DNA from 3 places in the Bradyrhizobium sp. 191 genome. Region 1 is predicted to be linked to each of the others. Evidence: predicted binding sites of a transcription regulator. Region 1 holds the regulator's gene; each other region holds the start of a gene.

Region 1 (7,657 bases):
GCACGCGCACCATCCGCGCACCGGCACCAAGTGGAACATCTATCCGAGCTACGACTACGCGCATGGCCAGTCGGACGCGATCGAGGGCATCACGCATTCGATCTGCACGCTGGAGTTCGAGGACCACCGGCCGCTCTACGACTGGTTCATCGAGAAGCTGCCGGTGCCGTCCAAGCCGCACCAGTACGAATTCGCGCGGCTGAACCTGACCTACACGCTGCTGTCCAAGCGCGTGCTGACCCAGCTCGTCCGCGACGGCCATGTCGCCGGCTGGGACGATCCGCGCATGCCGACAATGGCGGGCATGCGCCGCCGTGGCGTACCGCCGGCGGCCTTGCGCGAATTCGTCAAGCGCATCGGCGTTGCGAAAGCCAACAGCGTGGTCGATGTCGGCATGCTCGAATTCTGCATCCGCGAGGAGCTGAACCGCACGGCGCAGCGCCGCATGGCGGTGCTGAAGCCGCTCAAGGTGGTGATCGAGAACTATCCGGAAGGGCAGACCGAGGAGCTCGAGGCGATCAACCATCCCGACGACGCCAGCGCCGGCACGCGCAAGATCACGTTCGGCCGCGAGCTCTACATCGAGCAGGACGACTTCATGGAGAACCCGCCGAAGAAGTTCTTCCGCCTGTCCCCCGGCAACGAGGTGCGGCTGCGCTATGCCTATTTCGTCAAGTGCACCGGCGTGATCAAGAACGATAAGGGCGAGGTGGTGGAGCTGCGCTGCATCTACGATCCCGCGACCAAGGGCGGCAACGCGCCCGACGGCCGCAAGGTCAAGGCGACCATGCATTGGCTTCCGGCGGCTGCCTCGAAGCCGGCGGAGATCCGCATCTACAACCAGCTATTCGCAAATCCGAGCCCGGATGCTTCGAACTTCGCGGCCGACCTCAATCCGAATTCGCTGGAGATCCTCGCCGATGCGCGGGTCGAGGCTTCCGTTGCGGAGAGCAATTCGACCGCGCCGATGCAGTTCGAGCGCCAGGGCTACTTCGTGCGCGACAAGGACTCGACCCCCGGCAAGCCGGTGTTCTCGCGCACCATAGGCCTGCGCGACACGTTCGCGAAGGAAGTCGCGAAAGGTTGATGCGCCCATGAGCAGCGAAGCCGACGCCATCGTTTCCGCCGTCATCGCGAAATGGTGCGCCGGCTTTGCCAAGCTCGACGCTGTGGCGCTGTCGTCGCTCTATGCGAAGGATGCGTTCTTCTTCGGCTCCAACCCCAAACTCTATCGGGGCAGGGACGGCGTCGTTGACTATTTCAACGGGCTGCCGCGGTGGCGCAAGCCGAGCGCGGCCTTTTCCGAGGTGCAGGCGGCGCAGGCCGGCCCCGATCTGATCAACATGGCCGCGACCATCGCGTTCGATCTTGCCGGCGAGCGGGACGATCTCGTCGTCAAGATGAGCTGGGTCCTCATCCGCGAGGACGGCGAGTGGAAGATCGTCAATCATCACGCCTCGTCGCAGGCACCGCTGATTTAGCGATCGCGCTTAACCAACCGGTTTCGTCATTCCGGGGCGCGACAAAGTCGCGAGCCCGGAATCCATAACCACCAGCGTGAATATGGATTCCGGGCTCGCGCCAAGTGGCGCGCCCCGGAATGACGGAAGGATACGAACCGAAGCTCTCTCCGCGCGTTGAGGTGGCTCCAACCAAGGATCCCGCCATGCAGAACATCGCAGAGCATATGGAAGTCATCGGCGCCGACGGCGTCCACATCGGCACCGTCGATCGCGTCGAGGGCAACCGCATCAAGCTGACCAAGAAGGACAGCGGCGAGGGCAGCCACAAGGGGCACCATCATTTCATCGACAAGGGCCTCGTTGCCGACGTCGAAGGCAACAAGGTCCGGCTGTCGGCCAACGCCTCGGTCGCGGTGACGATGGAAGAGGAAAAGTAGCGCGCTACGCCGCCTGTTCCCGATCTGTACCGCTATTCGCCCGGTCGCGCGTTCCGGTAGCCTCCGCACCCGTCGCGTATCGTAAGGTGCAGGGGAATGGCGGAGGCGGGCCGGCCAGTGCGCTCCCAGGGAGTTGCGGGGACGTGGCCGGTCGGCCGCGCCGCACCGGCCGGCGGCTTTGCGCCGGCGGGCCTTGGCATCTGGCCGGCAATCGTCGGAACGCTACGCGAATGGGCCCGCGCCGAGGCCGGCCCAGGCCGGCTGTTGCCCTGGGTGCCGGTCGCCTTCGGTGGCGGCATCGCGCTGTATTTCGCCGCCGATCATGAGCCGGTGCTGTGGGTCGTTGCCGTGACCGCGGTCATGCTCGCGCTTGGCGCGGTCCTGCTGCGACGGAGCCGGCTGTTTGCCCTGGCGATCATGCTCGCGGCGGTCGCGGCGGGTTTTGCCGTCGCGACCTGGAAGACGGCGCGCATCGCCCACACCGTGCTGGCCAAGCCGCTCTATTCGGTGTCGCTGTCGGGCTTCGTGGAGGCGCGCGATATCCGCGAGCGCACCGATCGCTTCGTGCTGCGCGTCAGCGCGATGGAGGCGCAGCGCAGCGACGTCAAGCTCGAGCGCGTGCGCCTGTCGGTGCGCAAGGGCACTGCGCCCGAGGTCGGCAGCTTCGTGCAATTGAAGGCGCGGCTGCTGCCGCCGATCTCGCCCGTGCGCCCCGGCAGCTACGATTTCTCGCGCGACATGTTCTTCCAGGGCATCGGCGCCTCCGGCTTCGTGATGGGCGCCATCACGGCCGCGCCGCCGCCGGATGCCGTCGGCTTGCGGCTGCGCTACGCGGCTTTCATGCAGGGCCTGCGCGATGCGATCGATGCCCGCATCCGTGCGACGCTCGAAGGCGACAATCGCGCCATTGCGACCGCGCTGCTGACGGGGCGGCGCGATGCGATCACCGCGCCCGTCAACGACGCGATGTTCGTCTCGGGGCTCGGCCATGTGCTGTCGATCTCCGGCTATCACATGGCGGTCGTCGCCGGCGTCGTCTTCTTCGCGGTTCGCGCCCTGCTGGCGCTGATTCCGGGGCTGGCGGCCGGCTTCGCCATCAAGAAATGGTCGGCAGCCGCGGCGCTTGTTGCGGCTGCGTTCTACCTCCTGCTGTCCGGCGCCGAGGTCGCGACGCAGAGATCGTTCTTCATGACGGCGGTGGTTTTGATCGCCGTGATGGTCGATCGCCGCGCCATTACGTTCCGGACGCTGGCGGTGGCCGCGCTGATCGTGCTCGCCGTCGCGCCGGAGGCGCTGGTTCATCCGAGTTTCCAGATGTCCTTTGCGGCAACGCTCGGGCTGGTGGCGCTGGTGCAGATCGGCATGCCGAACCTGCTGGCATCGCCCGATCATTCCGCAACGGCGCGGATCGCGCTGTGGGGCGGCCGCGAGATCGCGATGCTGTTCCTGGCCTCGTTGATCGCCGGGCTTGCGACCACGCCCTATGCCGCCTTCCACTTCCACCGCGTGACGCCATACGGCGTGCTCGCCAATCTCGGCGCGATGCCGGTGGTCTCGGCGCTGGTGATGCCGGCGGGGCTGCTGGGGCTGCTCGCCGCGCCTTTTGGGCTCGACGGCGCGTTCTGGTGGCTGATGGGGATCGGCATCGAATGGATGGTTGCGGTCTCGCGCTGGGTGGCGGCACTGCCCGGTGCAGTCGGTCGCATTCCCGCGTTCGGGATCGCGCCGCTGATCGCGGCGAGCCTCGGGATCATCGTGATGGGGCTGCTGCGCACGCCCCTGCGCTGGTCCGGTGCCGTGGTGCTGCTTGCCGCGATCCTCTGGGCGATGTCGGTGCGGCAGCCCGACATCTTGATTGCCGGGGATGGCGCGAGCGTCGCCGTGCGGGGCCGGGACGGGCGGCTGCATGTGATCCGCGCCAGCAAGGATGGCTTCCTGCTGAGGGAGTGGTTGGCCGCCGATGCCGATCCGCGCGATGCCGGCAGCGCCTCGTTGGCCGACGGTGTGTCGTGTGACGAGTCCGGCTGCGTGACGCCGCTCGCGGACGGACGGCTTGTCGCGTTGGCGTTGCGCATCGACGCTCTGGCTGATGATTGCAGCCGCGCCGCGCTGGTGGTGACCGCGCGGCCCACGCCGCCCGATTGCGCGGCGATGGTGGTCGACAGGCCGCGGCTCGCCAGTCAGGGCGCGCTGGCTCTGACGCAGAGTGGTGACGGCTTCTCGGTTCGGGCGGTGAGGGCGAGAGGCACAAGCCGCCCCTGGCTGCCGGCCGGCGCCGGCGAGGGGGATTTCGACGGCAGCCTTGCGCCGAAGACGGCCGTGCCCCGCAACCGGGACGCAACGCCATCGGAGATGGACTTGCAGGCGGACGATTGAGGAGCGATGCGGGGGAGGTCGGTCGGACGGGATCTCGCAGGACGCAAACCATACCATCTCGCCGGCCTCGGCCGGCGATGGCATTTCATTCCTGGCCCACGACCATCGGCCGGGGGCGACGACGTCAGCCGATCGGCAGGCGCGTGATCGTGGACCGCGTGTCGGCGACGGTCTGCGGCTTGTGCTCGCGTTCGCCAACCGGTTGGGTCACCGGCAGTTGCAGCACGGTCGCGCGCTGGCCTTCGACGAGCTGTGTCACCAGCACGTATTTGCCGTCGGGGAATTCGATCGCGTCATGATGGCGATCGGGAATGTGCGGGTCGATCTTGCCGAACTTGCCGACGCGGGAGTTCACGGTGCGCGTCCAGATCCAGCGATTGTCGTAACGGACGTTGTCGGCGAAAGCGAGCTCCGTTCCCGGCAGCAAGCAGACCGCGACGGAGAGATCGGCTTCGGAGGCGAAGCCGCGCGTCGAGGTGCCACGGAAAGTTGTCGTGACGATCGTCTCGCCGACTTCGGCGGGGCGTGTCGCGACAGCATGCAGGCTGTAGTCACACATTGGGTGCTCCTCATGCGAAGATAGCAACCCGCACCTCTTTTGGAGGCGCAGGCCTCTATCAGGGTGGAAGCACGCAACGTTCTGCTTCGTTGTAGGCAAATCTGCGGCTGGGCGCCGCATGCCGCGATCACATTATCTTTCCCGGATTCGATAGGAACAAAACCGACGCCTGTGTATTCGGAAGGCGCGTGTCAGCGCCTCGTGGGCGCCGACCAGCCTGGGTATTGCCGCTCGCTTTTGCCGAATGGCGGTGCGATTGTATGGCGACGGCTTACATCGCCGATGCTGCGATCGGCGCCGCAACATCGTCCATGATAAGTCTGGCGCATCACGTGTCCTCGCACTCTCAGGCCGCGAAGCGATGATGCGTCGTATCGAGGTTGTGGCGCCGAAAGAGGGGGCCGGACAATCTGAGCAGAACCGGAAAAACCATCCAGCCGGAGCGGACAGCCATCCGCTCCAATCGATATCGAACGACCGCTCAGTACTTGCGGTAAAGCCCGATCAGCTTGCCCTGAATCTTCACGCGGTTCGGCGGAAGAATGCGGACCTCGTAGGCGGCGTTGGCGGGCTCGAGCGCGATCGAGGCCCCGCGGCGGCGGAAGCGCTTGAGCGTGGCCTCCTCGTCGTCGATCAGCGCCACCACGATGTCGCCGGTATCGGCGCTCTCGTTGCGCTGGATCAGCGCCATGTCGCCATCAAGGATGCCGGCCTCGACCATCGAATCGCCGCGCACTTCGAGCGCGTAGTGCTCGCCCGAGCCGAGCATGTCGGGCGGCACGCTGATGGTGTGGCTGCGCGTCTGCAACGCCTCGATCGGCGTGCCGGCCGCGATGCGGCCCATCACGGGCACGGCGACGGGACGCTCGCCCTCGTCCACAGGCGGGCTGGAGGTCGCGCGCACCTTGCCGAGATTGCCCTCGATGACGCTCGGCGTGAAGCCGCGGCGACTGCCGGCGGCGGCCTGCAGCTCGGGCAGCTTGATCACCTCGATGGCGCGGGCGCGGTTGGGCAGGCGGCGGATGAAGCCGCGCTCCTCGAGCGCAGTGATCAGGCGATGGATGCCCGACTTCGAGCGCAGGTCGAGCGCATCCTTCATCTCGTCGAAGGACGGCGGCACGCCGCTTTCCTTCAGACGTTCGCTGATGAATCGCAGAAGCTCGTATTGTTTGCGCGTCAACATCTCGACCAAAGTCCCCCGGTTGATGTCGTTCAAGTCCGAGACGAGGAAGTCAGCGATAAGCCGCTACATCCTCGAAACAAATCATGAACGGACACTATATGTTCGATATGTGTTCCGCAACTGCTTAATTTACGGTGAACAGAGCAAAGCTCGCGCGATGCGTGTGGCCATGCAGCTCAGGCGGGCAGGCGCAGCACCTCGCAAGGCGTGCCGGCCTCGGCCCTCGGCGCGAACGGTGCGCGCACGAGAAGTACCTCTGCCGCAGCGAGATTCGCAAGCAGAGAGGAGTCCTGATGGCTGACGGGAAGAGCGACGAGCGTGCCGTCGTCGCGCTGTTCCAGGCGCGCACGCAGATAATCCTCGCGCTGGTCATTGGCACCGAGATCGCGGCCCAGCACGGCGCGCTCGCGGCGATGATGGATCACTGAACGGCCCGACAGGGCGCGAATCAACGGCACCATGAACAGGAAGGCGCACACGTAGGACGACACGGGATTGCCGGGCAGGCCGATCACGCGCATTGCGCCGAGCCGTCCGTGCATCATCGGCTTGCCGGGCCGAATCGCGATCTTCCAGAACGCCATCGAGATGCCTTCGTCCTTGAGCGCCTGCTGGACCAGATCGTGGTCGCCGACCGAGGCACCACCGGTCGTGATCAGGATGTCGGCGCCGCTCTCCCGGGCGCGACGGATGCCGGCGGAAGTGGCCTCCAGCGTATCGGCGGCGACGCCGAGGTCGATGGTCTCGGCGCCCTCGCTGCGGGCGAGCGCGTGCAGGGCATAGCCATTGGAATAGACGATCTGGCCGTGTCCGGGCGTAGTGCCGGGCATCACCAGCTCGTCGCCGGTGGCGAGGATCGCGACCCTCGGACGGCGGCGGACGGCGAGATGCGCGTGATTCATTCCCGCAGCCAGCGCGAGATCGCGCTCGGTGAGACGGCTTCCCTCGCGGAGCAGCACGTCTCCCTCGCGGAAGTCGACGCCGGCGGGGCGAATGTGCCGACCGGGAATCGCGGCTTCCTTGATCGTGACGAGCTTGCCTTCCGCGACAGTGTCCTCCTGGATCACGACCGCATCGGCGCCGTCGGGAACGACGCCGCCGGTGAAGATCCGCACGGCTTCGCCGGGGCCGACCCTTCCCGCGAACGGACGACCCGCCGCGACCTCACCGACGACCGTCAGCCGGGAATCGATCGTTGCCGCGTCGGCCGCGCGCACGGCATAGCCGTCCATCGCCGACATCGCCTGCGGTGGCTGCGTGCGCCGCGCCGCGACATCGTGCGCGAGCACGCGATGGTAGGCCTCATTGAGGGAGACCATCTCTTCAGGCAGCGGCTCTGCATCTGCCAGCACCGCGGCAAGCGCGTCAGAAACCGGCATGAGGGCCACGGGCGAACTCCGCAACAAATCGGGACTGGGTCGGCATGGTTCTAGCCGAGCGGAGGAGCTGACGCAAAAGGCGGCGCTCAGTCGAAGACGCACTTCCTTTCGGCGCAAGGTCGGCTTAACTTATACTGATGACAAAATTGCTCGAAAAGGCGCTCCAAGCCGTGCGGCAGCTTCCTGCGGATAGCCAGGATGAGATCGCGCGCGCGATGTTGGCTCTGACCGGCAACGCAGGGGAGCCCGAGGAAATCGAT
Region 2 (7,657 bases), 3.2 Mb from region 1:
CGACTCCCTGTGGTTATGGGTCCCGGATCTTCGCGCGCCTGAGGGCGCGCTTGTCCGGGACGACAGCGGAGCATGGGTAACGGCCGAGTATGCCTTGACTCCGTCGCCCAAATCCCGAAAAAGCGCCCCAATCCATCAAAATTCCCGCTCCCCAGAGGAAATCCCGATGTCCCTTGCAGCCCTCGAATCCACCATCAACAGCGCCTTCGAGGCGCGTGACGGCATCTCGACCACGACCAAGGGCGAGGTGCGCGAGGCCGTGGACCAGTCGCTGGAGATCCTCGACAAGGGCGAGGCGCGCGTTGCCGAGCGCGGCGCCGACGGCAAGTGGAAGGTCAATCAGTGGCTGAAGAAGGCCGTGCTGCTGTCCTTCCGCCTCAACGACATGGGCGTCATTCCCGGCGGCCCCGGCAAGGCGACCTGGTGGGACAAGGTGCCATCGAAGTTCGAGGGCTGGGGCGAGAACCGCTTTCGCGACGCCGGCTTTCGCGCGGTGCCGGGCGCCATCGTCCGCCGCTCGGCCTTCATCGCCAAGAACGTCGTCTTGATGCCGTCCTTCGTCAATCTCGGCGCCTACGTCGATGAGAGCACGATGGTCGACACCTGGGCCACCGTCGGCTCCTGCGCGCAGATCGGCAAGCGCGTGCACATCTCGGGCGGCGCCGGCATCGGCGGCGTGCTCGAGCCGCTGCAGGCCGAGCCCGTCATCATCGAAGACGATTGCTTCATCGGCGCGCGCTCCGAGGTCGCCGAAGGCGTGATCGTGCGCAAGGGCGCGGTGCTGGCGATGGGCGTGTTCCTGGGCGCCTCGACCAAGATCGTCGACCGCGAGACCGGCGAAATCTTCATGGGCGAAGTGCCGGAGTATTCCGTCGTGGTGCCCGGCGCGCTGCCCGGCAAGCCGATGAAGAACGGCCAGATCGGCCCGAGCACCGCATGCGCCGTGATCGTCAAGCGCGTCGACGAACGCACGCGGTCCAAGACCAGCATCAACGAGCTGCTGCGGGATTGATCCGACGCGCATGACCGATGCTCTCTCCATTGCCCGCGATCTCATCCGCTGCCCCTCGGTGACCCCGGCCGATGCCGGCGCACTGGGGGTGCTCGAGAAGGCCCTCAACGCGGCCGGCTTCACCTGCCACCGCGTCACCTTCAGCGAGCCGGGCACCGCCGACGTCGAAAATCTCTACGCGCGGATCGGCGCGGCAGGTCCGCACATCACCTTCGCCGGCCACACCGACGTGGTGCCGCCGGGTGACGAGAGTGCCTGGAGCGTCGGCGCATTCTCCGGCGAGGTGAAGGACGGTGTCCTGCACGGCCGCGGCGCCGTCGACATGAAGGGCGGCATCGCCTGCTCGGTGGCTGCGGTGCTGGAGCATCTCGCGGCCAATGGTGGCAAGCCGCGCAGCGACGGCAAGGGGTCGATCTCGTTCCTGATCACGGGCGACGAGGAAGACGTCTCCGTCAACGGCACCGTCAAGCTGTTGCAATGGGCCGCCGAACGCGGCGAGAAATTCGATCATTGCGTGCTCGGCGAGCCGTCCAATGTCGAGACGCTCGGCGACACCATCAAGGTCGGCCGCCGTGGCTCGCAGTCCGGCACGCTCGTCGTCGACGGCGTGCAGGGCCATGTCGCCTATCCGCACCGCGCGTCAAATCCTGTGCCGGACATTTCGCGGCTGATCGTGGCGATCTCGGACGAGCCGCTCGACCACGGCAGCGCGCAGTTTCAGGCCTCCAATCTCGAATTCACGTCAGTGGACGTCGGCAACAAGGCGTTCAACGTCATCCCCGGCGAGGCCCGCGCAAGATTCAACATCCGCTACAACGACAACCACACCCAGGCGAGCCTGCGCGAGCTGGTCGAGGCCCGCCTCGCCAAGGCCTGCGGCAACCGCATCAAGGCCCGCATCGTCTGGGAGCCGTCGAACTCCAACGTGTTCGTGACCAAGCCCGGTCCGTTCACCGATCTCGCGGTGTCCGCGATCGAGGAGGTGACGGGGCGCAAGCCGGAGCTATCGACGTCGGGCGGCACCTCGGATGCGCGGTTCATCGCGAGCTATTGCCCGGTGATCGAGTTCGGGCTTGTCGGGCAGACCATGCACCAGGTCGACGAGCGCGTGCCGGTGGCGGATCTGGAGAAGCTGACGAAGGTGTATCGCGGGATTCTGGCAAGGTATTTTGGGTGAGGCGCAATTCCCGCCAAACACTCCGCCGTCATGCCCGGGCTTGTCCCGGCCACGACGCGGCTGGCGGCATCAGCCCCTCAATAATCCACCTTCATCAGATACAGTCCCTCCGGCGGGGCGACGATGCCGCAGGCGGCGCGGTTGCGGGCTGCTAACGCGGCAGAGAGATCGTCGGCGGTCCAGCGCCCCTCGCCGACCCAGACCAGCGAGCCCACCATCGAGCGGACCTGGCTGTGCAGGAAGGAGCGCGCCGAAGTGAGAATCGTGATCTCGCGGCCGTCGCGCAGCACGTCGAGCTGGTCGAGCGTCTTCTCCGGCGACTTGGCCTGACACTCGGTGTCGCGGAAGGTGGTGAAATCGTGCTTGCCGAGCAGGCGCTGCGCCGCCGCATGCATCGCGTCGGCATCGAGCTTGCGCGGCACGCGCCAGGCGTGGCCGGCGTCGAGCGCGAGATTGGCGCGGGTGTTGACGATGCGATAGCGGTAGTGGCGCTTGACCGCCGAGAAGCGCGCCTCGAAATCGTCGGGCACGATCTCGGCCTCGAGCACCGCGATCGGATGCGGGCGCAGATGCGCGTTGAGCCCGTCGCGAAAACGGCCCGGTGGAAACTGCTTGTCGACGTCGACATGCGCGACCTGTCCGCGCGCATGCACGCCGGCATCGGTGCGGCCGGCGCCGTGCACGCGCAGATCCGCCCCGGTCATCGCCTTCACCGCAGTCTGCAGCGCGCCCTGCACCGACGGCAGCGATTCCTGCACCTGCCAGCCGAAGAACGGCGCGCCGTCATATTCGATGGTGAGCTTGTAGCGGGGCATTTTATCCAGTTTCACTGTCATTGCCCGCGAAGGCGGGCAATCCAGTACTCCGCAGCCTATCCGTTCAGCCGAGAAGCCTCGGCGTACTGGATACCCCGCCTACGCGGGGTATGACAGCCTCAGCTGAATTTCGCTCCGGCCTTCAACGGCACGCCGCGCAGGAAGTCCGCGGCCTGCATCCGGCCCTTGCCCTCGCGCTGGAGCTCGATGATGCGGATCGCGCCCTCGCCGCAGGCAATGGTGAGATGATCGTCGAGCACCGTGCCCGGCTCGCCCGCGCCTTGCGCGAGCTCACAGCGCAGGATCTTGACGCGCGCATTCTCGAGCTCGCTCCAGGCGCCGGGAAACGGCGACAGGCCGTGGATGTGGCGCAGCACCGCGCGCGCCGATCTGGTCCAGTCGATCCGCGCCTCGGCCTTGTCGATCTTGGTCGCATAGGTGACGCCGTCCTCGGCCTGCTTCCTGAGCTGGAGCCCGCCGCGTTCGAGCGCGGCCATCGCGCGCACCATCAGATCGGCACCCAACCGGGACAGGCGATCGTGCAGATCGAGCGCGGTCATGCTGTCTGATATCGCGATGCGCTCGGCCATGGCGACGTCGCCGGTGTCGAGGCCGACATCCATCCTCATCACCATCACGCCGCTCTCGGCGTCGCCGGCCATGATCGCACGGTTGATGGGCGCGGCGCCGCGCCAGCGCGGCAGCAGCGAAGCGTGCAGATTGTAGCAACCGAGCTTTGGCGCATCGAGGATCGCCTGCGGCAGGATCATGCCGTAGGCGACGACGACGGCGGCATCGGCCTCGAACGCGCGAAACTCTTCTAGCGCCTCCGGTGTCTTCAGCGTCTTCGGCGTCAGCACGGGAATGCCGAGTTTTCGCGCGGCTTCCTCGACCGGCGTCGGCTGCAATTGCAGGCCGCGCCGCCCGCCCGGTTTCGGGGCGCGGGTGTAGACCGCCACGATCTCGTGGCCGTGCGCGACGAGCTCGAGCAGCGTCGGCACGGAGAAATCGGGCGTGCCCATGAAGATGAGGCGAAGGGGCATGTGGCGAGACAATCCTCGAAACGAGCAAGGTACTCGTCATGGCCGGGCTTGTCCCGGCCATCCACGTTCTCCCTGCTCGAGGCGGCAAAGAACGTGGATGCCCGGCACAAGGCCGGGCATGACGGTGGAGGACGTGGCCTACTCCACCGCGCGCTTGGCGGCTTTCTCGAACTTCTTCATCACGCGGTCGCGCTTGAGCTTCGACAAATAGTCGACGAACAGCACGCCGTTGAGATGGTCGATTTCGTGCTGGATGCAGGTGGCGAAGAGGCCTTCGGCGTCCTCCTCATGCACCTTGCCGTCGAGATCGGTGAAGCGCACGCGCACCTTCGCCGGGCGCTCGACCTCCTCGTAATATTCGGGGATCGACAGGCAGCCTTCCTCGTAAACCGACAGTTCCTCGGACGAGGCGATGATCTCGGGATTGATGAAGACGCGTGGGAGCGGCTTGGTCTCGCCGTTCTCGTCGCGCTTGGCGAGGTCCATGGTGATCAGCCGCAAGGGCTGCGCGACCTGGATCGCCGCGAGGCCAATGCCGGGCGCGTCGTACATGGTCTCGAACATGTCGTCGGCAAGCTTTCGGATCTCCGACGTGACCTTCTCGATCGGCTTGGAGACCAGGCGCAGCTGCTTGTCCGGCAGGATGATGATTTCTCGTAGGGCCATGGCGGCGATTTAAGCCGCGCGCCGGATGCGGTCAATGCGGCCAGGAACCCCGTTAACCCTCCGCTAACCATAAAACTTCAGGTTTCGTTAACCGTAAAAATTAACGGAGCATTCACCCTAAATGTTCGCTATTCGTTCGTGTGCCGCGGCGAATCGGCTAGAAGGGTCGGCATGAACGAGATCATCCTCATGCTCGGCGAGTGGCCGGTGCGCGTCGTGGACGCGCTGATCGGCTTCGGTGCCCTGGTTCTCATCCTGCTGGTGGTGATTGCGGTCGTGATCGCGCGATCCGGGCGGCGCGGCGCGGAACTCGCCATGGCCAACGCCATCCGGGCCGACGAGCTCGAGGAACGCTTGAGCGAGGTGCTGCGGGCGCAGAGCGAGTCGTCGGGCCGGGTCGATGCCATGACCCAGGCTCTGGCCGGCCGCCAGGCCGAGATGGCGCGGGCGGTGAACGAGCGGCTGGATTCGGTGACCCACCGCGTCGGCCAGTCCATGGAACACTCCACCCGCAACACCATGGAGAGCCTGCGCGCCCTGCACGAGCGACTCGGCATCATCGACAGCGCGCACAAGAACCTCACTGATCTCACCACGCAGGTAACCACCTTGCGCGACGTGCTCGCCAACAAGCAGTCGCGCGGCGCCTTCGGCCAGGCGCGAATGGAGGCGATCGTCCAGGACGGGCTGCCGAAGGGTGCCTACGAGTTCCAGTTCACGCTCTCCACCGGCAAGCGCCCGGACTGCGTCGTGTTCCTGCCCGATCAGCGGCCGCTTTGCATTGACGCCAAGTTCCCGCTGGAAGCGATGACGGCGCTGCACGACGCCCGCACCGACGAGGAACGGCGAATCGCCACGCAGCGGCTGCGCGGCGACGTGATGAAGCATGTCAGCGACATCGCGGAGAAATACCTCGTCGCCGGCGAGACCCAGGAGATGGCGCTGATGTTCGTGCCGTCGGAATCCGTCTACGCCGAGATCCATGACGGTTTCGACGACGTGATCCAGAAGGCCTATCGCGCCCGCGTCGTGCTGGTGTCGCCGTCGCTGCTGATGCTCGCGATCCAGGTGATGCAGCAGATCATGAAGGACGCGCGCATGCGCGATGCCGCCGACCAGATCCGCACCGAAGTGATCAAGCTCGGCGACGACCTCGGCCGCCTGCGCGACCGCGTGCTCAAGCTGCAAAAGCACTTCGCCGACGTCAACGAAGACGTCCGCCAGGTGCTGATCTCCGCCGACAAGATCGAAAAGCGCGCGGGCCGAATCGAGGAGCTGGATTTCAGCAAGACCGATGCGCCGGAGACTCCGCGGCTGGTTGCGACAGCCGGGCCGGATCTGTTCCCGCGAAAGCTCCAGGCGGGGGAGTGACTTGAGGCACGCCGTCATGCCCCGCGAAGGCGGGGCATCCAGTACGCCGCAGAAGTCGTGATTGAGCCGAGGCGCTGGTGTTCACTGGATCGTCCGCCTTCGCGGACGATGACGGCAGAATGGGAGGCGACAGATGGGCTCACGCCACTATTATGTGTACATTCTCGCCAGCAAAATCGGCGGCACTCTGTACATTGGCGTGACGAACGACCTCATTCGCCGGGTGGCAGAGCACAAGTCAAAGGTGATCGAGAGCTTCACAGAGAAGTATGACGTTGCAAGGTTGGTTTATTTCGAGCAGTTCGATGCCCCCGAGAATGCGATCAACCGCGAAAAGCGGTTGAAGAAGTGGAACAGGCTCGACTGATCGAGCAGCATAACCCGAACTGGGATGATCTGTATCCCGGGATAGCCGGGCCACCATGATGCTGTCATGCCCCGCGAAGGCGCGGCATCCAGTACGCCGTGACAGTCGTTGTTGAGCCGAGGTGCTGGTGATTACTGGATCGTCCGCCTTCGCGGACGATGACACCGAGACTGTTGAGGCTTCTCTCGCCTCGCCGCGAGTCTTTTCCCCCAGAATCTGCTAACACCGCCCCATGACCGCACCCGACGCGACCTCGCCTGCCGACGCTCCCGCTGCCTCCTGGCGCGACGGCCTCGCCGTTTACCTGCAGCCGCGGGTGCTGATCGTGCTCTTCCTCGGCTTTTCCTCGGGGCTTCCGCTGGCGCTGTCGGGATCGACGCTGCTGGTGTGGATGGCCGAGGCGGGGGTCGATCTCGGGACGATCGGGCTCTTTGCACTGGTTGGAACGCCGTACACGCTCAAGTTCCTGTGGGCGCCGCTGGTCGACGCGCTGCACGTGCCGTTCTTCACCCATGCCTTCGGCCGCCGGCGTGGGTGGCTGGTGTTTTCGCAGCTGCTGCTGATCGGCGCGATCCTGCTGTTGGCGCTGACCGATCCGGCGCGCTCGCCGCTGTTCGTCGCGCTTGGTGCGCTCCTGGTCGCGACGATGTCCTCGACGCAGGACATCGTCGTCGATGCATTCCGCGTCGAGAGCCTGCCCGAAAGCGAGCAGGCCGCCGGCATGGCCGCCTATGTCGCGGCCTATCGCATCGGCATGCTGATATCGACCGCGGGCGCCCTGTTCATCGTCACCGGCTTCGAGGCGATCGTCCCGCGTGGCGCCGCCTGGATGTGGGGCTATGTGGTGATGGCGGCTCTGGTGCTGATCGGCACGGTGACGGCGCTGGCCGCCACCGAGCCCGCACAATCCAAGCGCGCCGAGGCTGCCACGCAGAACGAGGACGCGCTCATGCGGGTGTTCCATGCCGCGATGGGCGCGTTCTCGGAATTCCTGAGCCGCAAGGAAGCGTGGGCGGCGCTTGCCTTTGTCGTGCTGTTCAAGTTCACCGACGCGTTCTCCGGCAACATGACCGTGCCGTTCGTGATCGACATCGGCTTCACGCGGAACGACTACGCGGTGATCGTGAAGGGCGTCGGCATCGCAGCGACCCTGGCCGGCGGTTTTGCGGGCGGCTTCGTGGCACGGCGCTATTCGCTCGCAACGAG
Region 3 (7,657 bases), 2.4 Mb from region 1:
CGGTGTTGACTGCGCGCTTGCGGAGGAACCGATCGACCGCCTGGCGGAAATCGATGCTCCGCCGCCCAGCCCGCGCACGGCGCCGGTCGAGGCACCGCGGCCGGTCGCCGCGCCCGCGGTCATGCGCGGCGAAGCCGCGCCTGCACCGGACGTCGCCATCGCCTCGGCACGCGAGGCCGCGCGCACAGCGCCGACGCTGGAGGCACTGCGCGAGCTGATGCAGGGCTTCGAGGGCTGCGCGCTGAAGCACACCGCAACGCGGCTGGTGTTCGCCGACGGCAATCCGCAGGCGCGCATCATGTTCGTCGGCGAAGCGCCGGGCCGCGACGAGGACATTGAGGGGCTGCCTTTCGTCGGACGCAGCGGCAAGCTGCTCGACCTCATGATCGGCGCGATCGGGCTCAACCGCACCACCGCCTACATCGCGAACGTCATTCCCTGGCGACCGCCCGGCAACCGCACGCCGACGCCGCAGGAGACGCAGATCTGCCTGCCCTTCATCCAGCGCCATATCGAACTCGTGAACCCGGACGTGCTGGTGACGCTCGGCAATCCCTCGACGCAGACTCTGCTCGGAACGCGTGAAGGCATCATGCGCACCCGCGGACGCTGGTTCGATTACGATACCGGCGGGCGCACCATCCGCGCGCTGCCGACATTCCACCCGGCCTATCTCCTGCGCTCGCCATCCTACAAGCGATTGGCCTGGCAGGATCTGCGATCGATCGCGAAGGTGCTGGCGCAAGGCGCGACGTAACCCTATGCGCGGCGTCATTCCGGGGCGCGGCAAAGCCGCGAGCCCGGAATCCATTCATCCACCAACTCTGCCGCTCGATGGATTCCGGGCTCTCGCTTCGCGAGCCCCGGAATGACAACGTGCGTGGCCTAAGTCCCCTTCGGCCGCACGATGGCCCAGCCGATGCGCAGCAGCTGCTGGCGGCCGGTCACCAGCCATTCGAAGGCGCGCGGGACTTCCGGCACGATGCCGGGGAAGCGCTTGAGGATGTCCGGCGGCGGGGTGCCGGCGGTATCGGACGCGCGCCAGACCACGACGCCGCCGGTCTCGCTGAACTTTGCCTGATTCATCCACGGCGTGCGCGCAGGATCGGCATCGATGAACAGATGCGGCCGGCCGGAATGCAGCGCGATGAGGCTGGCGAGTTGCGTCTCGCCGGCGACGGCACGCAGGCGATGGTTGGTGCGACGGGCAAAGCTCTCGTCGAAGAAGTCCGAGATCGCGCGCGCCGGCATCGAGGTCGCAATTTCGTTGGCGCCGGTCCAGGGCAGGAACAGGACGGCGAGCACCACGCCGGCGGCGGGCGCGATGATGGCAGCGGCCCATACCATGCGCAGCATCCGCGTGCGGCGCATCGCGATGAGATCGCCGGCCGCAACGACCACGGCGAGCCCGGGCATGACTAGCACGACACCGGCGCCGCCGACGACGGAGTCGAGCCCGAGCAGGCCGGAGATCAGCACCGCGCCGAGCGGCGGAGCCAGCGCGAAGAAATACACGAAGTTGCGCGCGAGTGGCTCGACCGTCGGGCGGTAGATGATCGGCGGTTCCTCGCCCTTGCCGTCGAACAGCCCGGTGTTGAGGAAGGTCAGCGCCGGGATCGCGGCAGCCCCGAGCACGAGTCCGCCGAGCAGCCAGGCCGCGTGCAGCGCGCGGGCGTTGAGCTCGGCGACTTGCGGCAAGGCCGGCATCGTCAACGTCTCGGCCCGCATCAGCCACACCGCATAGGGCAGCGCCAGCACGGCGACGACGATCAGTGCAAAGAGCGGATCGAGCCCGCGCAGCGTCCGCCGGCCGCCGGCGGTCGAGACCGCGAAGACGACGACCAGCAGGAGGAGAAAGATCGCCGCCGGTGTCGTCAGCAGCAAGAGGCCCGCTTCGATCGACCAGGCGAACCAGGCATTGCCGCGGCGCTGGCCGATGATCTGCCAGGAATGCAGCAGCAAGAGCGCCCAGAGCGGCCGCGCCAGCACCAGGGGGCCGAAGTCGAGCGCAGGCGAGGAGAAGGCCAGCACTGTCATCGTCAGCAGTACGGCGAGCACCGCCTGCTGCGAGCCGACCACGGCACGGGAGAGATGGTAGAGCGCGATGAAGGTCGCGATCTCGCAGAGCTGGGCGAGGACATAGACGCCCAGCATGTGGCCGCCGGCGGCGCGATAGGCGATGTCGGCGAGCCAGACCGGTAGCGGCGGGCCGAGATCGGTGCCGACCTGGTATTCCCTCCCGAAGGCCAGCAGCGTCGCGAGGGTGCCGGGCGGGCTGTGGTAGAACACCAGCGCCACGAACAGCCACATCAAAGCCTGGAGCAGCACGGCAATCCACACGATCAGCCGCGGCCGGGCGCGAATGAGCTCGATGACCAGGGAGGTAAACCGCATGCAACGTCCGAATGATGCAGCCAGTCCAGCCGGCCCTATTCGCTCACGAACACTTTGATAAGGGGCACCGCGCGTCGTGGCAACTTCGGTCTGCCCCTCTCCCCGTTCTTACAGGCTGAGGCACAAGCACACCTGAGCTATCGGTCGTCATGCCCGGGCTTGGGACGGTGCGTAAGGCGTGGATGGCGGGTCAAGCCCGGCCATGACGGTAGAGCTGTGGGGTCGATTTAGAGATTTGCCGAGACGTCGATCTCGACGGCCGCGTCCACTTGCACCTCGACTGCTGTCACCGCGAACAGATCCTGCACCGGCTCGACCGTCCATGGCATATGCTTGGCGCGAGCGGCGACGACGGGGGCGAAGAAGCTGCGGTGGTGGATGGTGGGGCCCAGGCGGTCGAGCGCGTCGAGGTGCTCGGGGACGGCATAGCCCTTGTGCTGCTCGAAGCCGTAGCCGGGGCAATCCTGCGCCAGCGCACACATCAGCCGGTCGCGCGTCACCTTGGCGACGATGGATGCCGCGGCGATCGACAGCACGATACCGTCGCCGCCGATCACGGCCTCGCAATCGCATTCGGTGTCGAGCCGGTCGCGGCCGTCGACGAAGACATGCCTGGGCGTCTCGGGCAGTGCCACCACGGCGCGCTTCAGCGCCCACAGCGAGGCACGCAGGATGTTGTCGCGGTCGATCCGCGAGGGCGAGGCGACGGCGACCGAGACCTGCGCGGTGGCGCAGATCTTGTCGAACAGCTTCTCGCGCTCCTCGGCAGTCAGCCGTTTCGAATCATCGATGCCGCGCGGGATGCGGTCGGGATCGAGAATCACAGCCGCCGCCACCACGGGACCGGCCAGCGGGCCGCGGCCGGCCTCGTCGCACCCGGCAACCGGCCAGACGCCGCGCTTGATCAGCGCGCGCTCGCGGCGGAAGCTGGGGGGAGCAATGGCAATGATGCCTTTCCTGCCGGCAGGAACCGTCGGAGCCTTGACTGCAGATGTTTTGGCCGCAGGTATCTCAGCCGGCTTGGCAGACGCAGCCGTCTTCGCAGACGCCTTTTTTGGCGCATCTTTGGCTGAGTTCTTGGCGGACTTGTCCCGAATCATGGCCGGGATCGTGCGCAAGGGGCTTCACCGGCGCAACCGGGAACCCAGGATATTCCCACTATTCAGGCCGTCCTAATCCGCCAGATGCACCCGGCGGTCCTCGCCCACCTCGATACCGGGCGCGACCACGACCTCCCAAGGATGGCCGTCGGGGTCGGTGAAATAGCCGGAATAGCCGCCGTAGTCGGTCTCGTGCGCCGCCTTCAGCAAGCTGGCCCCCCTCCCGATGGCGAAGGCCAGCACCGCATCGACCTCCTCACGCGTCCGGCAGTTCCAGGCGAGCGTCATGCCGCGAAAAGTCGACGGCCTCGGCGCGTCCTGCAAGACCGCATCTGCCGCGAGCTGATCCCACGGATACAGGGCGAGCACCGGACCGCCGGTATCGTAGAAGGCGACGGCCTCGCCGGTTGCCTTCAGCCGGCGCGAGAAGCCGAGTGCATCGTAAAAGGCGATGCTGGCTCGGATGTCGCTCACGCCAAGCGTGACGACGGTGAGCCTCGGCACCGGAGCCGCCAATTCCTGACTCATGCCATGCCTCTTCCACCTTCCCGTCAGAACAGGCTGAGCTGATCGCCGTTCCGCTTCGGCCGCGCAAAGTGATCCGTGGTCAGCTTGGAACGCCGCTTGTTGAGACCGAGCCTGTCGCAGGCGATCTCGAAGCGGCGGCCGATGGTCCAGGCCATCGGGCCGGTGCCCTTCATCCGCTCGCCCCATTTAGCATCGTAGTCGCGCCCGCCGCGCATGTCGCGAATCAGGGTGAAGACGTGGCGATAGCGGTCCGGATAGTTCGCCATCAGCCATTCGCGGAAGAGATCGCGAACCTCCAGCGGCAGCCGCAGCAACACATAGGAGGCTTCCTTGACGCCGGCATGGGCGGCGGCATCGAGGATGCGCTCGATCTCGGCATCATTCAGCGCGGGGATCACGGGCGCGACCATCACCGTGGTCGGAATGCCGGCATCAGAGAGCTGCTTCAGCGCCTCCAGCCGCTTCGACGGCGTCGAGGCCCTCGGCTCCATGGTCCGCGCGAGCTTCGGATCAAGCGAGGTGACCGAAATCGCGACCTTGGCAAGGTTACGCTTGGCCATCCGCTGGAGAATGTCGATGTCGCGCACGACCAGCGCCGATTTGGTGACAATGCCGACGGGATGGCTGGCGCGTTCCAGCACCTCGAGGATTCCGCGCATGATCTTTCGCTCGCGCTCGATCGGCTGGTAGGGATCGGTGTTGGTGCCGATCGCGATCATCCTGGGTTCGTAGCCGGGGGCGGCAAGCTCCTTCTCGAGCAGCGCCGGCGCCTCGGGCTTCACGAACAGCTTCGACTCGAAATCCAGCCCCGGCGAGAGGCCGAGATAGGCATGCGTCGGTCGGGCGAAGCAGTAGACGCAGCCGTGCTCGCAGCCGCGATAGGGATTGATCGAGCGGTCGAAGCCGATGTCTGGGGAATCGTTGCGGGTGATCACCTTGCGCGAGGTGTCGACCGCCACAGTGGTCTTGAATGGCGGCAGCTCTTCCAGGCTCTGCCAGCCGTCATCGAAAGCGACGCGGGCCTCGGCCTCGTAGCGGCCGCTGGCATTGGATTGCGCGCCCCGGCCTCGCCTTCGCGCGCGATCGATGGCGACGCCAAGCTCAGGGAAATCTGAAGGCGCACCCGCCGGCTCGGAGGGCGCCGTGACCGGCGGGTGCTTGAGAGCATGAGAGGATGCTGGACTCATGCAACCAAGATAGCACGACACTGGAACAAATCAAGAACACAAACAAACACAAAACGTGAAAACAACCCCATGCACAGTAGAGCTGCCCAAACTTCGCGCGCCCGCCTTTGACCTCACGCAACACGGCCGTCACGACCATCCCCTTTCATGCCCGACGGATCGATCGCCCCGGAACCGGGTTGGTGACGATCGCGAAGTGAAGGTCGGCAGGAACATGACAATCCAACAAAAAACGGCCGAAGCGAGCAGCGACCTCGATCTGCTCGATCGCTATTGGCGCGCCGCCAACTACCTCTCCGTCGGGCAAATCTACCTGCTCGATAACCCGCTGCTGCGCGAGCCACTGCGGCCCGAGCACATCAAGCCGCGTTTGCTCGGCCATTGGGGCACCACGCCCGGCCTGAACTTCATCTATGCCCATCTCAATCGCGTGATCCGCGCCCTGGACCTCAGCATCATCTATGTCTGCGGGCCCGGCCACGGCGGCCCCGGCATGGTCGCCAACACCTATCTCGAAGGCAGCTACAGCGAGATCTATCCCGACATCGCGCGCGATGCGGACGGATTGCGCAAGCTGTTCAGGCAGTTCTCCTTCCCCGGAGGCATTCCGAGCCACGCGGCGCCGGAAACGCCGGGCTCGATCCATGAAGGCGGCGAGCTCGGCTACGCGCTGGTGCACGCCTATGGCGCGGCATTCGACAATCCTGATCTGATCGTCGCCTGCGTGGTCGGCGACGGCGAGGCCGAGACCGGCCCGCTCGCCGCGTCCTGGCACTCGAACAAGTTCCTGAACCCGGCTCATGACGGCGCCGTGCTGCCGATCCTGCATCTCAACGGCTACAAGATCGCAAATCCCACCGTGCTCGGACGGATGGGAGATGCGGAGATCCGCGATCTCTTCCGTGGGTTCGGCCACGAGCCGCTGTTCGTCACCGGCGATGATCCCAAATTGATGCACCGTGCCATGGCGGATGCGCTCGATGTCGCACTCGCCAGCATCCGCTCGATCCAGCAGCACGCCCGCGACGGGCGGACAAGCGTCGAGCGGCCGCGCTGGCCGATGATCGTGCTGCGCAGCCCGAAGGGCTGGACCGGCCCGAAGGAAGTCGACGGCAAGAAGGTCGAGGGCTTTTGGCGCGCGCATCAAGTGCCGGTCGCCGGCTGCCGCGAAAACCCGGCGCACCTGAAAGTGCTCGAAGACTGGATGCGCAGCTACGAGCCGGAAAAACTGTTCGACGCGAACGGCGCGCTCGCTCCCGAGCTTCAGGCGCTCGCACCTGAAGGTGTCAGGCGCATGGGCGCCAATCCACATACCAATGGCGGACTCCTGAAGAAAGAGCTGAAGCTGCCCGACTTCCGCAGCTTCGCAGTCGAGGTGCCGCAGCCGGGCGGCACCATCGCCGAAGCGACGCGCGAGCTCGGGAAATTCCTGCGCGACGTCATCCGCCTCAACGCACAACAGCGCAATTTCCGCATCATGGGGCCCGACGAGACCGCGTCGAACCGGCTAGATGCCGTGTTCGAGGCCACCGAGCGCGTCTGGATGGAGCCGATCGAATCCTACGACGTGCACCTCGCCCAGGACGGCCGCGTGATGGAGGTGTTGAGCGAACATCTCTGCCAGGGCTGGCTCGAGGGCTATCTGCTCACGGGACGGCACGGCTTCTTCTCCTGCTACGAGGCCTTCATCCACATCGTGGATTCCATGTTCAACCAGCATGCCAAATGGCTGAAGGTCACGCGCGACCTGCCGTGGCGGCGCCCGATCGCCTCGCTCAACTATCTGCTGACCTCACATGTCTGGCGTCAGGACCACAACGGCTTCAGTCATCAGGACCCCGGATTCGTCGACCTCGTCGCCAACAAGAAGGCGGACATCGTCCGCATCTATTTCCCGCCGGATGCCAACACGCTGTTGTGGATCGCCGATCACTGCCTGCGCACCTACAACCGCATCAACGTGATCGTCGCCGGCAAGCAGCCGGCGCCGCAATGGCTCTCGATGCGGGACGCGGCCACGCATTGCGATGCCGGGATCGGCATCTGGACCTGGGCCGGAACGGAGGATGGAAAGGGCGAGCCCGACGTGGTGATGGCCTGCGCCGGCGACGTGCCGACGCTGGAAACGCTCGCCGCCGTCGACCTCTTGCGCAAGGCGCTGCCTGACCTGAAGATCCGCGTCGTCAACGTCGTCGACCTCATGACGCTGCAACCCAGGGAGCAGCACCCGCACGGCCTCTCCAGCCGCGACTTCGACGGGCTGTTCACGTCGGACAAGCCCGTGATCTTCGCCTATCACGGCTATCCCTATCTCATTCACCGGCTGACCTATAACCGCACCAACCATGCCGGCATGCATGTGCGCGGCTTTGCCGAGGAAGGCACCACGACGACGCCGTTCGACATGGTCGTGCTCAACGGGCTCGACCGCTATCATCTCGCGATCGA

Evidence for each region. The regulator LexA, encoded in region 1, represses DNA repair genes until DNA is damaged. The targets are predictions, from matches to a motif close to TGTTCNNNNTGTGTTCNG.
Region 2: the regulator LexA is predicted to act here: its motif matches at 4,836-4,853, upstream of rmuC (DNA recombination protein RmuC).
Region 3: the regulator LexA is predicted to act here: its motif matches at 5,231-5,248, upstream of IVB23_RS11220 (PA0069 family radical SAM protein).

The regions. Positions count from the first base shown of each region.
Region 1 is NZ_CP064692.1:1,476-9,132, forward strand. Features, by position in the region: gene IVB23_RS00010 (glutamine--tRNA ligase/YqeY domain fusion protein) at 1-1,087, shown strand, start outside; gene IVB23_RS00015 (SgcJ/EcaC family oxidoreductase) at 1,095-1,481, shown strand; gene IVB23_RS00020 (DUF2171 domain-containing protein) at 1,667-1,900, shown strand; gene IVB23_RS00025 (ComEC/Rec2 family competence protein) at 1,997-4,276, shown strand; gene IVB23_RS00030 (hypothetical protein) at 4,401-4,835, opposite strand; gene lexA (transcriptional repressor LexA) at 5,317-6,018, opposite strand; gene glp (gephyrin-like molybdotransferase Glp) at 6,195-7,406, opposite strand; gene IVB23_RS00045 (hypothetical protein) at 7,535-7,657, shown strand, end outside.
Region 2 is NZ_CP064692.1:5,078,672-5,086,328, reverse strand. Features, by position in the region: gene dapD (2,3,4,5-tetrahydropyridine-2,6-dicarboxylate N-succinyltransferase) at 167-1,012, shown strand; gene dapE (succinyl-diaminopimelate desuccinylase) at 1,023-2,189, shown strand; gene truA (tRNA pseudouridine(38-40) synthase TruA) at 2,267-3,004, opposite strand; gene fmt (methionyl-tRNA formyltransferase) at 3,124-4,047, opposite strand; gene def (peptide deformylase) at 4,186-4,713, opposite strand; gene rmuC (DNA recombination protein RmuC) at 4,885-6,084, shown strand; partial or broken gene IVB23_RS23550 (GIY-YIG nuclease family protein) at 6,218-6,510, shown strand; gene IVB23_RS23545 (MFS transporter) at 6,684-7,657, shown strand, end outside.
Region 3 is NZ_CP064692.1:2,421,709-2,429,365, forward strand. Features, by position in the region: gene IVB23_RS11200 (uracil-DNA glycosylase) at 1-757, shown strand, start outside; gene IVB23_RS11205 (glycosyltransferase family 39 protein) at 886-2,394, opposite strand; gene IVB23_RS11210 (ribonuclease HII) at 2,622-3,494, opposite strand; gene IVB23_RS11215 (VOC family protein) at 3,567-4,022, opposite strand; gene IVB23_RS11220 (PA0069 family radical SAM protein) at 4,046-5,209, opposite strand; gene IVB23_RS11225 (phosphoketolase family protein) at 5,424-7,657, shown strand, end outside.